4 regions of the Streptomyces sp. NPDC006372 genome follow, and region 1 is predicted to be linked to each of the others. Evidence: riboswitches for the same ligand, from Rfam matches in the RefSeq annotation. Region 1 holds a riboswitch; each other region holds the start of a gene.

The links. Region 1 has a riboswitch for cobalamin ahead of ABZ016_RS30390 (ABC transporter substrate-binding protein). Riboswitches for the same ligand answer to the same signal wherever they lie in the genome.
Region 2: linked by a shared signal. The riboswitch ahead of ABZ016_RS17205 (energy-coupling factor ABC transporter permease) and the one ahead of ABZ016_RS30390 (ABC transporter substrate-binding protein) in region 1 are both predicted to bind cobalamin.
Region 3: linked by a shared signal. The riboswitch ahead of ABZ016_RS19725 ((2Fe-2S) ferredoxin domain-containing protein) and the one ahead of ABZ016_RS30390 (ABC transporter substrate-binding protein) in region 1 are both predicted to bind cobalamin.
Region 4: linked by a shared signal. The riboswitch ahead of ABZ016_RS34110 (cobalamin biosynthesis protein) and the one ahead of ABZ016_RS30390 (ABC transporter substrate-binding protein) in region 1 are both predicted to bind cobalamin.

Annotation. Positions count from the first base shown of each region.
Region 1 is NZ_JBEXQJ010000026.1:49,624-53,796, forward strand. It holds gene ABZ016_RS30380 (ABC transporter ATP-binding protein) at 1-142, opposite strand, end outside; gene ABZ016_RS30385 (iron chelate uptake ABC transporter family permease subunit) at 139-1,152, opposite strand; gene ABZ016_RS30390 (ABC transporter substrate-binding protein) at 1,149-2,165, opposite strand; cobalamin riboswitch at 2,233-2,423, opposite strand; gene ABZ016_RS30395 (CoA-binding protein) at 2,507-2,914, shown strand; gene ABZ016_RS30400 (4-hydroxybenzoate 3-monooxygenase) at 2,985-4,173, shown strand, end outside.
Region 2 is NZ_JBEXQJ010000009.1:165,549-169,721, reverse strand. It holds gene ABZ016_RS17215 (MFS transporter) at 1-703, shown strand, start outside; gene ABZ016_RS17210 (serine/threonine-protein kinase) at 834-2,219, shown strand; cobalamin riboswitch at 2,275-2,482, shown strand; gene ABZ016_RS17205 (energy-coupling factor ABC transporter permease) at 2,512-3,249, shown strand; gene ABZ016_RS17200 (energy-coupling factor ABC transporter substrate-binding protein) at 3,246-3,614, shown strand; gene cbiQ (cobalt ECF transporter T component CbiQ) at 3,620-4,173, shown strand, end outside.
Region 3 is NZ_JBEXQJ010000012.1:16,840-21,012, forward strand. It holds gene ABZ016_RS19710 (IucA/IucC family protein) at 1-151, shown strand, start outside; gene ABZ016_RS19715 (aromatic ring-hydroxylating dioxygenase subunit alpha) at 259-1,422, shown strand; gene ABZ016_RS19720 (hypothetical protein) at 1,413-2,204, opposite strand; cobalamin riboswitch at 2,344-2,470, shown strand; gene ABZ016_RS19725 ((2Fe-2S) ferredoxin domain-containing protein) at 2,534-2,905, shown strand; gene ABZ016_RS19730 (APC family permease) at 2,921-4,173, opposite strand, start outside.
Region 4 is NZ_JBEXQJ010000033.1:43,435-47,607, reverse strand. It holds gene ABZ016_RS34120 (inorganic phosphate transporter) at 34-1,293, shown strand; gene ABZ016_RS34115 (hypothetical protein) at 1,328-1,549, shown strand; cobalamin riboswitch at 1,702-1,835, shown strand; gene ABZ016_RS34110 (cobalamin biosynthesis protein) at 1,934-2,869, shown strand; gene ABZ016_RS34105 (cobyric acid synthase) at 2,872-4,173, shown strand, end outside.

The DNA of each region.
Region 1 (4,173 bases):
TCGGGCCGAGGACGCCGACGGTGGAGCCGGTGTCCGGAGCGAGGACGACGCCGTCGAGGATGAGGCGCCCGTCGGCGCGACGGCTGACCCGGTCGGCCCGGAGCCCGGTCGTCGAGGAGGCCCGCTGGACCGTGTCGCTCATCGCACCCTCCGCGTCCGGTAGAGCACCGCCACGAACGCCGGCACCCCGATCAGCGACGTCACGACTCCCACCGGTACCTCCTGCGGATCGAGGGCCGTGCGGGCCAGGGTGTCCACCCACACCAGGAACACCGCGCCGGCGAGGGCGGTGACCGGGAGCAGCCGCGCGTGGCCGGGGCCGGCCAGGGCGCGGGCGGCGTGCGGCAGGACCAGTCCGACGAAGCCGATCGCCCCCGCCGAGCTGACCAGCGCGGCCGTGAGCAGGGCCGTGACGCACAGCAGGACCAGCCGGGTGCGGGCCACGGACACCCCGAGGGCGGCCGCCGCGTCCTGCCCGAAGGCGAAGGCGTCGAGGGTACGGGCGTAGGACAGGCACACCACCAGCGTCACGGCCAGCACGGCCAGGCACAGCCACACGTCGGTCCAGCCCGCGCCGCTGAGCGATCCGAGCAGCCAGAACAGCACCCCGCGGGTCGTCTCGGCGTCGGCGGAGGTCAGCACGACGAAGGAGGTGAGCGCGGAGAAGAGCTGCATGGCGGCGACACCCGCCAGGACGACCCGGTCGGTGGTGCCGCCCAGGGAGTGGCTGAGCAGCAGCACCAGCGCGAAGGAGACCAGGGCGCCGAGGAACGCGCCCGCGGACAGCGAGACGGCACCGCCGCCCACGCCCAGGACGACGACCAGGACCGCGCCGGTGGAGGCGCCCGAGGACACGCCGAGCACGAACGGGTCGGCCAGCGGGTTGCGCAGCAGCGACTGCATCACCGCCCCGCACACGGCCAGCCCCGCGCCGCACACGGCCGCGAGCAGGGTGCGCGGCAGCCGCAGTTGCCAGACGATGCCGTCCCGGATCGGTGTCAGGTCGGAGCCGCCGAGCCCCAGGTGGGCGGCGACCACGGACCACACGTCGGCGACCCGGATGTCGGCCGGGCCGACGGTGATCGCCAGGGCCAGGGAGACGGCCAGCAGGAAGATCCCGCCGGCGCCGAGGGACAGTGCGCGAACGGTCACTTCACGAGCCCGAACTCACGCAGTCCGGCGGAGACCTGTTCCACGCCCTCGACCGTGCGGATGGCCGGGTTCATGGCCTGCCCGCTGAGCAGCACGTACCGCTTGTGCCGGACCGCGTCCATGTTCCTGGTGACGGGGTTGGACTCCAGGAAGGCGATCTTCTTCGCGGCCGACTCCGCGGTCTGCGACTTGCGCGTGAGGTCGCCGATGACGAGGACGTCCGGATCGCGGTCGGCGACCGTCTCCCAGTTGATCTGCGGCCACTCCTCGTGCGTGTCGTCGAAGACGTTCTTCGCACCGAGGGCACGGGTGATGATGCCGGGGGCTCCGCAGCAGCCCGCCATGTAGGGCGACTCGGAGTTGGCGAACCAGTACAGGAGGGTGACGCCGGAGGCGTCGACGCCCTGGGTGGCCTTCCGCATCCGCCGCTGGAGGGAGGCCACGAGTTCGTCGCCGCGTTCTCTCACCCCGAACACGGTCGCCAGGTCCCGTACTTCGCGGTAGATCGTGTCGATGCCCAGCGCCTTGCCGCGCGCGCCGTCGCCGCCGGCCGAGTTGTCCTTCCCGGCGCAGTCGGACGGGGAGACGTAGGTGGGCACGCCGAGCTTCTCGAACTGCTCACGGGTGGCGACGCCGCCCTTGCCGAGGGTGGAGACGAAGGACGCGGCGACGAAGTCGGGATCGGCGTCCAGCACCCGTTCGAACGACGGGTTGTCGTCGGCGATGCGCGGCACCTTCGCGTTCGCCTTCGCCAGGCCCTTCATCACCGGGTCGGTCCAGGTGGCCGTGCCCGCCATGCGGTCGGCGAGGCCGAGGGAGAGCATGATCTCGGTGGTGCCCTGGTTGAGGGAGACGGCATGCTCGGGCGCGGCCGGGACGCGGACCTCGTGGCCGCAGTTGCCGAGGGTGACGGCGGCCTTCTCGGTGGTCGGCTTCGCGTCGCCGCAGCCGGTCAGGAGGAGGGAGCCCGCCGCGAGCAGGACGGCGGCACGGGCAGGTCGGGCGAGGGGCACGGAACCAGTCCTCAGTCGTCGAGGGCCCGATCGCGGAGCCCGGTCGTACGGTGCTCCCCCGCCGCGTGCGGCCGCGGGGGCCGCCAGCAGGTCTTCGGACTCGGGTTCACCCGGTGCGGAACGCCTTCCCGGACGACTCGCACGCCGTCCAGTGGCCGAGGCCCCGCCCGTCCCCCTCACCGCTGCGCGTCAGTTCCGGATTCGCACCGGATTCCCTGACCCACGTACATGGGTTCGACTGGCCTCGGCAAGCTATCACGGGGGTGCCGGGGAATCACCGGCACCCCTGGGTCGTTGTGCCGACAGAGCAGCTCATACGTGACGTTCTCAGGAGGCCGCCGATGTACGGCGACGAGGCAACGGTCCGCAGGATCCTCACCGATCTCGGCGACACCTGGGCCGTGGTGGGCCTGTCCTCGAACCAGGCACGCGCGGCGTACGGCGTCGCCGCCGTGCTCCAGCGGTTCGGCAAGCGGGTCGTGCCCGTGCACCCCAAGGCGGAGACGGTGCACGGCGAGCGGGGGTACGCGAGTCTCGCGGACATCCCCTTCGACGTGGACGTCGTGGACGTGTTCGTGAACAGCGACCTCGCCGGTGCGGTCGCGGACGAGGCGGTCGCCAAGGGCGCGCGGGCGGTGTGGTTCCAGCTCGGTGTCGTCGACGCGGAGGCGTACGACCGGACCCGCGCGGCGGGCCTGGAGATGGTGATGGACCGCTGCCCGGCGATCGAGATCCCGCGACTCGGGTGACCGTGGCCGTCCCCGGGGCGCCGGCCCACCGCCCCGGGTGGCGTGCGGGGCGTGCCTCCATAATGAGCGCATGATCCACGCCTCCCCACCTCCGAACTCCGGTGCCCCGCAATGTTTCCCCGTCGTTGTCGTGGGTGCGGGGCCCGCCGGTCTGACCGTCGGCAACATCCTGCGGGCCGCTTCGGTGGACTGCCTGGTGCTGGAGACCGAGACCCGGGAGTTCGTCGAACAGCGGCCCCGGGCCGGTGTCATCGAGGAGTGGGCCGTGCGCGGCCTGGAGAAGCGGGGCCTGGCCCGGAACCTGCTGGACCGCGCGGAGCTGCACACCGCGTGCGAGTTCCGGTTCGAGAACGAGCGGTTCCGGTTTCCCTTCGGCGAGTTGACGGGCAGTCATCACTTCGTCTACCCGCAGCCGTTGCTGGTGACCGACCTGGTGCGTGAGTACGCCGACGTGCGGGACGGGCAGGTCCGGTTCGGGGTCCGGGACGTGCGCGTGCACGACATCGACAGCGACCGGCCCTCGGTGTCGTACACCTGCCCGGAGTCGGGTGAACGGCAGGTCGTGCACTGCGACTTCGTGGCGGGCTGCGACGGGGCCCGTGGGGTGACCCGGGCCTCGCTGCCGCCGGAGCGGATCCGTGTCGCACGGCACGACTACGGGATCGGCTGGCTGGCCCTGCTCGCCGAGGCACCGCCGTCCGCCGACTGCGTGCTGTTCGGCTGCCACGCCAACGGGTTCGCCGGGCAGATGCCGCGCAGCCCGGAGGTGACCCGCTACTACCTTCAGTGCCCGCCGGGCGACGACCCGGAGAACTGGCCGCACGAGCGCGTCTGGGCCGAGCTCCAGGAGCGACTCGGAGCGACCGGTGTGCCGCCGCTGGCGGAGGGCCGGCTGATCGAGAAGCGCGTGCTGGACATGCACGACTACGTGGTCGAGCCGATGGTGCACGGCCGGCTGTACCTGGCCGGTGACGCGGCCCATCTGGTCGCGCCCATCGCCGCCAAGGGGATGAACCTGGCCCTGCACGACGCCTTCCTGCTCGGCGACGCCCTGGTGGCCCGCCTCACGGGCGGGGACGACAGCGGCCTCGGCGGCTATGCGCAGGCGTGCCTGCGCCGGGTGTGGGACTACCAGGAGTTCTCGCAGTGGCTGTCCGAGGTGTTCCACGGTGCGGCGTCGGGCGACCCGTTCCGCGCGGGCACGTCGCTCGCCCGGCTGCGCCGTCTGTTCTCATCGCCGGTGGCGGCCGCCGCCTTCG
Region 2 (4,173 bases), on a different contig from region 1:
CGCATGCCTCGCGGGAGCCGCGGTCTTCGTGCTCGTCCTCGCCGGGCACCTGTGGCTGATGCCGCAGCACATACCGGGCCGGGTCCGCGCCCCGCAGCGGGGCGGAGTGCGGGTGCTGCTGCACAACCGCCGCTTCCTGGCGCTGTGTTGCGCGTACGGCTCGTACCTGCTCGCCTACAACCAGCTGTATCTGGCTCTGCCGGACGAGGTGCAGCGCGCGTCGGGTTCCCAGGCGCCACTGTCCTGGCTGTTCGCGCTCTCCTCGGTGCTCGTGGTCTTCGCACAACTGCGCGTGACCCGCTGGGCCGGCGACCGGCTCGATCTGCGCCGCTCCATGACCGCCGGGCTGCTGCTGATCGCGTCGGGTTTCGTGGTGGTGGCCGCTGCGCGCCCCGCCGGCTGGACGGGCATCGCGGGACTGCTGCCGGCCGCGGGCTTCGTGGTGCTGCTGACGGTGGGGCAGATGCTGGTCGTGCCCGCCGCCCGGGCCTGGGTGCCCGACCTCGCCGAGGAGGGCCGGATCGGCCTCTACTCGGGTGCGCTGTCGTCCGTCTCCGGCCTGATCGTGCTCGCGGGCAGCGCGGCCACCGGCTCCCTGCTCGACCTGGGCCTCCCGGCCGCCGTGCCGTGGCTGGTCCTGGCCGCCGTGACGGCTCTCGCGGTGACGCTGCTGCCGCGCCGGGAGGAGGGCGCGGCCGCCTGAGACTTCTGGCCACGGCGGTCACGCGGCGCCAGTATCCTGGGTCGGCTGCGGCACACCCCATCAACCTCCGCTGGAACGCGGGGAGTCGAGCCTGCGGCGAACCTTCCCACGAGCATGAGGACGAGGACGAGTGCTGCTAGCGGGCCGCTACCGGCTGGACACTGAGATCGGGCGCGGCGGAATGGGCGAGGTCTGGCGTGCGTACGACCAGATGCTCGCCAGGGCGGTGGCCGTCAAGTTACTGCTGCCGCAGGACACGGACGCGACGGCGGCCTCCCGGTTCCGCCTGGAGGCCCAGACCGCCGGGCGTCTCAACCACCCCAACCTCGTCGGTGTCCTGGACTTCGGCGAGCACGACAACCGGCTGTTCCTGGTGATGGAACTGGTCGACGGCGACAGCCTCTCCGGAGTGCTGGCCGCCTCCGGGGCGCTCCCCGCCGAACGGGTCGCGACCCTCGGAGCGCAGGCCGCCGCCGGACTCGCCGCCGCGCACCAGCAGGGCATCGTGCACCGGGACATCAAACCCGCCAACCTCCTGCTGGACGCCCACGGCACGCTCAAGATCGGCGACTTCGGCATCGCACGCTTCCTCGACGATCCCGGCGCGGCACTCACCGCGACCGGCCAGATCGTCGGCACCGGCCTCTACCTCGCGCCGGAACGGGCCCTGGGCAAGCCCGCGGGCCCGCCCTCCGACATGTACTCCCTGGGCTGCGTGCTCTACCAGCTCCTCAGCGGCCGCCCGCCGTTCCAGGCCGACACCGCCGTCGCGCTCCTCCACCAGCATCTCGACAACGCCCCCGTGCCACCCCGCGAGCTCGGTGTCAACGGTCTCCCGCCGGCCTTCGAGAGCTATCTCCTCGCCCTGCTCGCCAAGCAGCCCGAGGACCGGCCCACGGCCCAGCAGACCGCCGAGTGGTTCGCCGGCGGCGCCTGGCGGGGGCTGCCCGAACCGCTGCCGGAGGCCGCGTTCCCGGTGCCGTCCGCCGAGCCGGGACCGCGCGCGGCGGCAGACCCCGGCACCCCCGCCACCTACGCGCTGCCGACGGGGTCCCGCACGGCCCGGGGCGGGCGTTCACGTCGCGCCGCACCGCGCAACACCGCGGGCAACCGGCCGCGCGTGGCCGCGACGGCCGCCGCTGCGGCCCTCTTCCTGGCGGCGATGGGCGCCGGCATGCTGTGGTTCTCACCCGACGACACCGCGACGGAGGGCACGGAACCCGACACGTCCCCGTCCGCGAGCAGCCCGGCCGCCCCCTCGTCGGCCGAGTCCGCCGATCCGCTCGGGTCCGCCCCGGCGGCCGACGGGACGCCGACCGTCGGCACAGTGGCCGATGTCACTCCCTCCGTCACGGCACCCGCTCCCCCGACCGCCGCGGACCCGGCACCCAGCCCCACGGGCCCGACCGAGGAGGCGAGTGACACCAAGCCCGAGAAGGCTGACAAGCCCAAGGAGGACAAGCCCGGACCGTCCCCGGAGGGCTCGGGGGACGATGACGACGAGGGCGACGACTGAGGAGTTCTGCGCCGGTGTGCCGGGGGGCGCCCCTTGCGCGCCCCCTCGGGTGGCTTGTCATCGCCCTTGTCCCGGCACTACTGTCACCACGCCTTGGTGAACGGGAAATCCGGTGTGATGCCGGTGCGGCCCTCGCCACTGTGATCGGGAAGTCCGGCTCCGGCCCTCGCGGGCGGCCACTGGGTCCTCAGGGACCCGGGAAGGCGGAGCACGGGCGGTGGGACCCGTGAGCCAGGAGACCGGCCAAGGCACGTCAACCATCCACGAGGTGCTGGAGAGGGTCTGCTGAGCCATGCACATTGCCGAGGGTTTCCTTCCTCCGGCGCACGCGGTCGCCTGGGGCGTCGCGTCGGCGCCGTTCGTCGTCCACGGGGCCCGGTCACTCACCCGTGAGGTGCGCGAGCATCCCGAGAGCACCCTGCTCCTCGGTGCCTCCGGCGCCTTCACGTTCGTCCTGTCCGCCCTGAAACTGCCTTCCGTCACCGGCAGTTGCTCCCACCCCACCGGCACGGGCCTGGGAGCCATCCTGTTCCGGCCGCCCGCCATGGCGGTGCTGGGGACCATCACCCTGCTCTTCCAGGCCCTGCTGCTGGCCCACGGCGGTCTCACCACGCTCGGCGCCAACGTCTTCTCCATGGCGATCGTCGGGCCCTGGGCCGGATACGCGGTGTACAAGCTTCTGCGGCGGTACGACGTGCCGCTGATGGTCGCCGTGTTCTTCGCCGCGTTCGTCGCCGACCTGTCCACCTACTGCGTCACCAGCGTGCAGTTGGCGCTGGCCTTCCCCGACCCGGGCAGCGGGTTCCTGGGGGCACTCGGCAAGTTCGGCTCCATCTTCGCCATCACGCAGATTCCGCTCGCAGTGAGCGAGGGTCTGCTGACGGTGCTCGTGATGCGGCTGCTGGTGCAGTCCAGCAAGGGCGAACTGACCCGGCTGGGTGTGCTCCTCACCAAGAAGCAGTCCCGGACCGAGACCGAGTCCGAGACCGAAACCGAGGCCGGGACCGAGACCGAGGCGGCGACCCGATGAGCAGGAACACGAAGATCAACGTCCTGCTGCTGGTCCTGGTGGCCGCGCTCGCCGTGCTGCCGCTCGCGCTCGGCCTGGGCGACCACAAGAAGGAGCCGTTCTCGGGCGCCGACGCGGAGGCGGAGAACGCGATCACCGAGATCCAGCCGGACTACAAGCCCTGGTTCTCGCCGCTGTACGAACCGCCGTCCGGTGAGATCGAGTCGGCCTTGTTCTCCCTCCAGGCCGCCCTCGGCGCCGGCGTCCTCGCCTACTACTTCGGCCTGCGCCGGGGCCGGCGGCAGGGCGAGCAGCGGGCGCTGGAGCGGGCCGCGGCGAGCCCGGGCCGTGAGGCCGCCGGGAAGTCCACGGCCGAGAGGGCCTGAGCCGCGTGCTGCCGATCGACGCGGCGGCGCACAGCAGTCGCTGGCGCCGCCGCCATCCGGTGGACAAGGCCGTGCTCGGACTGGGGCTGACCGTGCTGGCCGTCTCGCTGCCGCCCTGGCCGGGCGCGGCCCTGGTGCTCGTGACGGCCCTGGTGGTGCTGCTGGGTCCGGCCGGTGTGCCCTGGCAGCGGCTGTGGCGGGCCTACCGCGTGCCGCTGGGCTTCTGCGTGACCGGAGCGGCCACCCTGCTCGTCCAGGTCGGCGGGCCCGGGGGCTTCGTCTCCGTCGCCGGCGACGGGCCCGTCCGGGCCGGTGAGTTGCTGCTGCGCACCTCCGCGGCCTCGCTGGGCGTGCTGCTGTTCGCCTTCACCACGCCCATGTCGGATCTGCTGCCGCGGCTGGTCCGGGCCGGGATCCCCGCGCCCGTCGTGGACGTGGCGCTCGTGACGTACCGCATGAGCTTCCTGCTGCTGGACTCCGTGCGCCGGGTCCGCGATGCGCAGGCCGCCCGGCTCGGGCACACCTCGCGGGCCGCCGCCTGGCGTTCGCTGGGCGGGCT
Region 3 (4,173 bases), on a different contig from region 1:
CGAGCTCGCCCGCCACGACCTCCCCGAGATCCCCGCGCTGCTCGCCTCACCCACCCTCCCGGGCAAGACCAACCTCCTGCTGCGCTGGACGAACGCGAACGGCGCGGACGCGCGCTACCTGCCGCTGCCCAACCCGCTGCGCGGCACCTGAACACCGCTCACCCGTCCGGACCCCTCGGCAGAGCGGGGACGGCGGGCGGCGGTCAGGGTGGGGGTGGGGGTGGCTGTCCGTGCCGTGTCCCACCCGCGAGGAGAGGTATGACCGAAACCGACAGGGCCAGCGCCCTCGCCGCGGAACCCGCGGGGCACGGTGAAACGGACCCCGAGGCCGATCTCCGGCGGGTCGGGCTGCACCCCGACCACTGGTACCCGGTCGCCCTGTCCCGGCGCCTCGGCCACGAGCGGGTGCTGGCCACCGCGTTCGCGGGGGAGCGCATCGCCCTCTTCCGCGGCCGGAGCGGCGAGGTCCACGCGCTGGAGGACCGCTGCGCCCACCGGCAGGTGCCGCTGAGCATGGGAGTCGTGGAGGGCGAGACACTCCGCTGCCGCTACCACGCCTGGGCCTACCGCGGCGACGGCCGCATCTCACAGATCCCGTACCTGGCCAAGGGCGACCGCCGGCCACCGCGCGGCGTGCGCGGCTACCCCGTCCGCGAGGCGTACGGCCTGGTGTTCGTCTTCCCGGGCGACCCGCAGCGGGCCGCGGCCACGCCGCTGCCCGAACTGCCGGCCTACGGCTCGCCGCGGTACCGGACCATGACGTACTCCCGGACCGTGCACTGCCACTACTCGTTCATGCACGAGAACCTCCTCGACATGAACCACCAGTTCCTGCACCGGGGCGTGGTCGGCAGACTCCACCCCGAACTGCTGGGCTACCGGAGCGACGAGCGCTCGGTGGAGGCCGGCTACCTGTTCACCCACACCGGCGGAAAGCGGAACCGCAGCGCCGGCCTGCTGGCCTCGGAGGGCATCGGGGGCGGCACCGCCGATGTCATGACGATCCGCACCGAGTACCCGTACCAGACGCTCGACCTGGTCCCGGAGAACGCCGACCGCCCGGCCTTCCGCCTCTGGGCCGCCTACGTACCGGAGGACGCCGAGCAGCGCAGGTGTCACGCCTACGGACTGCTCATGATCGAGAAGCCGAAGGTTCCCGGCCTCCTCCGGCTGGCCTGGCCGTTCATCCGGCGCTTCACCGAGCGGGTGTTCGCCGAGGACCGCATGGCCGTGGAAGCGGAGCAGCGGGCCTGGGACGAGCAGGGCGAGGACCGCAACCACGAGGTGTTCCCGCTGATCCTCGACGTCCGAGAGGTGCTGCGCGCGAACGGCGTCCCCATCGAGGCCCGGCCCGCCGGGTGCGGCGGTGCGGCGCCCTGCGGTGGCGCGCGGCTCTCCGGCGGTACGCGGGATCAGGAGTGACGTGACGCGGTGGCCGGGGCGTCCGGCTCAGCGGCGTCCGGGGTGCCCGGGGTGGCCGGGGCGTCGTCGTCCAGATCGCCGCGGAGGGCGGCGATGGCGAAGGCCGTCATGGACGCCAGGGCGAGCAGCGCGAGTGGCCCCCAGATCGCCGGGATCGACCAGAGCGGCCAGTCGTTGGCGGACTGCGCCCACAGCGTCAGGAGGGCCGCGCCGGCCATGGCGACGCCGTGCCCCCGCACCACCGAGGCCGCCTTCGCATGACGTCGGTCGCGCCGGGCGAACAGCGGCCACGCCCCACCGACGACGGCGGGCAGCCCGAACGAGAAACAGATCAGGGCGCCGCCGAGACGGTCCTCGGGCCACCCCACGGGCGAGTCGGACGTCCGCTGCCGTCGATCGCCGTCGTCGCGCACCTCGACGACCTCCCCCTGCCAGATCAGGCCCACGACCTTGTCGCCCGGCGCCAGCTCCGACACCACCGGGTCGGCGTGCAGGAACGTCACCTCCCAGGGCTTGCCGGAGGGCGGCACCAACTCCGCCTCAGGTGGGGCGTTCCGCTCCCCGCGGTGCGTGTCGGCGCCGCGGACGGTGAACGCCTGCTCCCACCGGCACCCCGAAGCCTTCACCGGCACCGAGGCGCACACCGGGGCGGAGCGGAACTCCCGCTCCCGGTCCAGAGCTCCACGCACCTCCAGGGCACTGGCCACCCCGAAGGCGAGTGCCAGGACACCCATCAGCAGCCACGCCACGCTCCCCGCCGCCCGCCGCTTCCCCGCCCCCACCGAGCCTCCCCGTTCCTCACACAATTCCCTCGAACCGTACCGGAACCCGACGGCCGGTCCCTCAGTCGCAGCCTCCCCGGCCCCTCACCCGCAGCCCCCGGCCCCATGGCAGGATGGCCGTCGATTAAGGCGACGGCGGAACGAGGAAGCCGGTGTGAATCCGGCGCGGTCCCGCCACTGTGATCGGTGAGCCGCTCCCGACAGGCCACTGCCCGCGGACGGGTGGGAAGGCCGGGACCGGCGTCGACCCGAGAGCCAGGAGACTCACGCGGTCGCCTCCTCGACCGACCACCGGGGCGGATCTCCCCGGGAGAGAGGGAAGGTGCGGCATGTCCGCAACGCCGGCCGGAGGGCTTCCGTGCCGCATCGTCGTGTGCCGGGACTGCTGCTGCGGCAGCCGCAAGGTGACCGGTGTCGACCACGTCGCCCAGACCGAGCGGCTGCGGGCGGCCGCGCCGGTCCGGATCTCCGACTGCCTCGACGTCTGCGACCAGGCCAACGTCATCGTCGTCCAGCCCTCCGCGGCGGGCCGGGCGGCCGGTGGGCGGCCGGTGTGGCTCGGGCTGGTCAACGACCCCGCCGCGACCGAGGACATCGTCTCCTGGGTCCGGGAGGGCGGTCCCGGTGTCGCCCCGCGTCCCGAGATCCTCGACCTGTACGCCTTCAGCCCGCTCGCGAAACGGCGCCCGGACCGCTCATGAGGAGAACCGGCGGCTTCAGGACTCCTCGCCGTGCACGAGGGCGGGGTCGACCGTGCTGGGGCGTTCCGACCAGAACGCGGGGGCCCTCAGCCGCCACACGACCATCAGGACCACGCCCGTGAGGGCGATGCCGATGCCGATGACGAGCGGCGGACCGATCCCGAACCACGAGACGCCGCTGTAGGAGTTGGCGGGGTCGGCCATGTCCGACACGGACTCCACCAGCAGCCACGCCAGCAGCCCGGCACCGATCAGCGGGCCGAGACCGATCAGCAGGAAGTCGCGGGCGCCGCGGGTCAGTTCGCGGCGGTAGTAGACCGCGCACGCCAGCCCCGTGAGCGCGTAGTAGAACGCGATCAGCAGGGACAGCGCGGTCAGGGAGTCGAAGAGGGCGTTCTCGCTGATGTGGAAGAGGACGAGGTACCAGACGATGGCGATGCCGGCGACCCACCAGGTGCTCACGTCGGGGGTGCGGAACCGGGGGTGGATGCGGCCGAAGTGCGCGGGCAGGGCGTGCCGGCGTGCCATGGACAGCCCCGTGCGCGAGGCCGGGATGATCGTCGTCTGCGTGGAGGCGAGCGCGGACGTCGACACCGCCAGCAGCACGACCCAGTCCCAGCCGCCCATCGCCTCCTCGGCGAGCAGCGCGAAGATGAACTCCTCCTCCGCCGCGTTCTCGGCGAGGTAGGCCGTCCCGGCGTAGGCCACGACCGCGAAGGCGACCGCGATGTAGGTCACCAGCAGCAGCACCGTCGACCACACGGCAGCCTTGCCGGGCGCGATCGCGGAGTCCTCGACCTCCTCGGTGAGGTTGACCGCCGACTCCCAGCCCCAGTAGATGAACACACCCAGCAGCAGGGACGCGGTGAGCGGCGCCCCGCCGGCTCCGAACGGGTCCAGCCAGCCGATCTTGGGCTCGACGGAGTCCAGGGTGCCGGTGCCGGCGTAGACGCGGTACAGCGCCACCACGGCGAAGGCGAGCAGGCAGGCGACCTGCGCCAGGATGAGGACGTTCTGCACCTTGGCCGACACGTCGATACCGATGACGCAGACGGCCGTCATCACGAGGATCAGCAGCACGGTGAGCACCTGGCGCACGACGTCGTTGTCGGCCCAGCCGTCCAGTCCGACGGCGAGCAGGAAGAAGGTCACGGCGACGTCCGCGAGCGACCCGACCACCAGGACACCGGTCATCGTGATGGCCCAGCCGCCGAGCCAGCCCGCCCACGGCCCCATGGCCCGGGTGACCCAGGAGAAGGTCGTGCCGC
Region 4 (4,173 bases), on a different contig from region 1:
CCGGCCAACGACCTCGAACGATTGCCTGGGTAAATGGAAAGCTTCTCGCTGATCCTCGCGATTGTGGTGGTAACCGCACTCGCGTTCGATTTCACGAACGGTTTCCACGACACCGCGAACGCGATGGCCACGACCATTTCCACGGGCGCCATGAGACCGAAGGTCGCGGTGGCCATGTCCGCGGTCCTGAACCTGGTCGGCGCCTTCCTGTCCGTCGAAGTCGCCAACACGATCTCCAAAGGCCTCGTCGACGAGGCCGGTATCCGTCCCGAGGTCATCTTCGCCGCCCTGGTCGGCGCGATCCTCTGGAACCTGCTGACCTGGCTGGTCGGTCTGCCGTCCAGCTCCTCGCACGCCCTGATGGGCGGCCTGATCGGCGCCACGATCGCCTCGGCGGGCGTCGGAGCGGTGCACGGTGACGTCCTGGTCACCAAGGTGCTGATCCCGGCGATCGCCGCGCCGCTGGTCGCGGGCATCGCGGCGATGTTCGCCACCCGGCTGACGTACTCCCTCGGGAAGAAGGCCGACGGCAAGGCGTCCAAGAAGGGCTACCGGGCCGGCCAGATCGCCTCGGCGGGCCTGGTCTCCCTGGCCCACGGCACCAACGACGCCCAGAAGACGATGGGTGTCATCACCCTCGCCCTGGTCGCCGGCGGCGCCGTCGCCCCCGACTCCGACCCGCCCATGTGGGTCATCCTCTCGGCGGGTCTCGCCATCGCGCTCGGCACCTACCTCGGTGGCTGGCGCATCATCCGCACCATGGGCAAGGGCCTGACCGACCTCCAGCCGCAGCAGGGCTTCGCCGCCCAGACCAGCGCGGCGACGGTCATCCTGGCCTCCTCCCACCTCGGCTTCTCCCTCTCCACCACCCACTCCGTGTCCGGCTCGGTGATGGGCGCGGGCCTCGGCCGCAAGGGCGGTGTCGTCCGCTGGTCGACGGCGACGCGGATGTTCGTCGCCTGGGCTCTGACCCTGCCGGCGGCAGCCCTGGTGGGCGCGCTCGCCGAGTACGTCACCGGCTTCGGCGACTGGGGCACGGCGGTGGTGGCCGTCTTCCTCGTCGCCTCCAGCGCGGTGATCTGGAAGCTGTCCCGGCGTGAGGTCATCGACCACACCAACGTCATCGACCCCGAGGAGACGGAGCCGGCCGGTGTGGTGACCACGGCGATGGCCGCGGTGACGCCGCCGCCGGCGGGCGGCACGGCCTCGGAGGAGCCGCTGCCCACGTTCCCGGCCCAGGCGGAGGCCGAACGGGAACCCGCCGCCCCGACCACCACGTCCACCCCGGTCTGACCCCGCCCACGCGGTTACAAGGAGAACCTCTGCCATGAAGATCGACTGGGCGGCCCTCGGCTCCGTCTTCGGTGTCAGCCTCGTGGTCACCGTGGCCCTGGTGGGCCTGTTCACCCTGGGCATCACCGGCCTGTCCCGCCACGAGCGGGCGGCCGCGCAGGGCGGTTCGGCGGGACTCGCGGTGACGGGCGCGTACGCGTGCTTCGCGGCGTGCGCGGCGGCCGTGGGGTACGGGATCTATCTGATCGTGGCCTGACCACGACTGTTCGCCGCCGGGCGGCACGGGGCTTCGGTCCTGTGCCGCCCGGTCGGCGTGTGGGGGGCGACCCGGCGTCGTACCGCACCAACCCGGTGTGGGGTTCTGCACACTCTCCCCGCGCAGGTCAACGGCAAGTTGACGGCCGTTCGCGACCGTGGTGGACTGCCGGGGCCAATACGGCGGCAGGAGAGGAAGCCGGTGGAAGTCCGGCGCGGTCCCGCCACTGTCACCGGGGTGGTGAACCCCGGGAGCCAGGAACTCTCACCGCCGGTCTCGTCGAACCAGGGCGTGGACACCCTGAGTGAGGACATATCGCCATGCGCGGCTGCCGATCGAGGTCGATCACCCCGCCCCTGACCGCTCCTGTGGCCGGCTGAGCCCATGGGTGCCGGTCGCGTTTTCGCGTACGGCGCCGCCGCCGGTCTGATCGGTGACCTGCTGCTCGGCGATCCTCGCCGGGGGCATCCGGTTGCCGTGTTCGGGCGGGCCGCGGGCGCCGTGGAGCGGGTGTTGTGGCGGGACCACCGGGGGTGGGGCACGCTGCACGCCGCCGTGTGCGCGGGCGGTGCCGTCGCGCTCGGGGCCGTCGCCGCACGTGCCGTCCGTCCCTCCTCCGCCGCCTCCGTCGCGCTGACCGGTGCCGCCACCTGGGCCGTGGTCGGGGGGACTTCGCTCGCGCGGGAGGCGCAGGCCGTCGGGCGGGCCCTGGAGGCGGGGGACGTCGAAGCGGCCCGTGCGCGGCTTCCGCACCTGTGCGGCCGGGACCCGCAGGCGCTCGACGCCGCCGGGATCGCCCGCGCCGTGGTCGAGTCCGTCGCCGAGAACACCTCCGACGCGGTCGTGGGGGCGCTCGTGTGGGGAGCCGTCGGTGGCGTGCCGGGGCTGCTCGGGTTCCGTGCCGTCAACACCCTGGACGCCATGGTCGGGCACAAGTCCGCCCGGTACCGGCGGTACGGGTGGGCCTCCGCCCGGCTGGACGACCTCGCGGGGTGGCCGGGGGCCCGGCTCACCGCCGTGCTCGCGGCGCTGGCCGGACCGGATCCGCGCGGGGCCGTACGCGCCTGGCGGGCGGACGCGGCGCAGCATCCGAGTCCCAACGCCGGTCCCGTGGAGGCCTCTTTCGCCGGGGCGCTCGGGGTGCGGCTGGGCGGGACGCTCTCGTACGGCGGGCGGGTGGAGCACCGGCCCGTGCTGAACACAAAAGGGCGTGCCGTCGTCACGGACGACGTCGCGCGGGCGGTGCGGCTGTCGCGGCGCGTCACCTGGCTCGCGCTAGGGGTGTGCGCCGGCGCGCGGTTGCTGAAGAGGGGGCAGTGAGTATGAGCGGTGGGCTTCTTGTCGCCGGTACGACCTCCGACGCGGGCAAGAGCGTCGTCACGGCCGGGATCTGCCGGTGGCTGGTCCGGCAGGGCGTGAAGGTCGCGCCCTTCAAGGCGCAGAACATGTCCCTCAACTCCTTCGTGACGAAGGAGGGCGCCGAGATCGGGCGGGCGCAGGCCATGCAGGCACAGGCCTGCCGCGTCGAGCCGACCGCGCTGATGAACCCCGTGCTGCTCAAGCCCGGTGGCGAGCGGAGCAGCCAGGTCGTGCTGATGGGCAAGCCGGTGGGCGAGTTGAGCGCGCGCGGCTACCACGGCGGACGTCAGCAGAAACTGCTCGGGACCGTTCTCGACTGTCTCGCCGAGTTGCGGGGCACGTATGACGCGGTGATCTGTGAGGGGGCCGGTTCTCCCGCCGAGATCAATCTGCGGCGGACGGACATCGTCAACATGGGGATCGCGCGGGGCGCGCGGCTGCCCGTGCTCGTCGTCGGCGACATCGACCGGGGCGGTGTCTTCGCCTCGTTCTTCGGGACCGTCGCCCTGCTCTCGCCCGAGGACCAGGAGCTCGTCGCCGGGTTCCTCGTCAACAAGTTCCGCGGGGACGTGAGTCTGCTGGAGCCCGGTCTGGACATGCTGCACGGTCTCACCGGACGGCACACCTACGGCGTCCTGCCCTTCCGGCACGGGCTCGGCATCGACGAGGAGGACGGGCTTCGCGTCTCCCTGCGCGGGACGGTGCGCGAGTCGGCCGTCGCCCCGCCCGTCGGGGAGGACGTCCTGCGGATCGCGGTGTGCGCCGTCCCCCTCATGTCCAACTTCACCGACGTGGACGCCCTGGCCGCCGAACCGGGTGTGGTGGTGCGGTTCGTGGACCGGCCGGAGGAGCTCGCCGACGCCGATCTCGTCGTCGTCCCGGGCACCCGGGGAACGGTCCGCGCGCTGGAATGGCTGCGTGAGCGGGGGCTCGCCGAGGCGCTGCGGCGCAGGGTCGCCGAGGGGCGGCCCGTCCTCGGCATCTGCGGCGGCTTCCAGGTGCTCGGTGAGCACATCGAGGACGAGGTCGAGAGCCGGAAAGGGAGCGTGGACGGGCTCGGTGTCCTTCCCGTCCGCGTGCGGTTCGCCCCGGAGAAGACCCTCACCCGGCCGGTCGGGGAGGCCCTCGGCGAGCGCGTCGAGGGGTACGAGATCCATCACGGGATCGCCACCGTGGAAGGGGGCGAACCCTTCCTGGACGGCTGCCGGGTCGGCCAGACCTGGGGTACGCACTGGCACGGCTCACTGGAGTCCGACGGGTTCCGG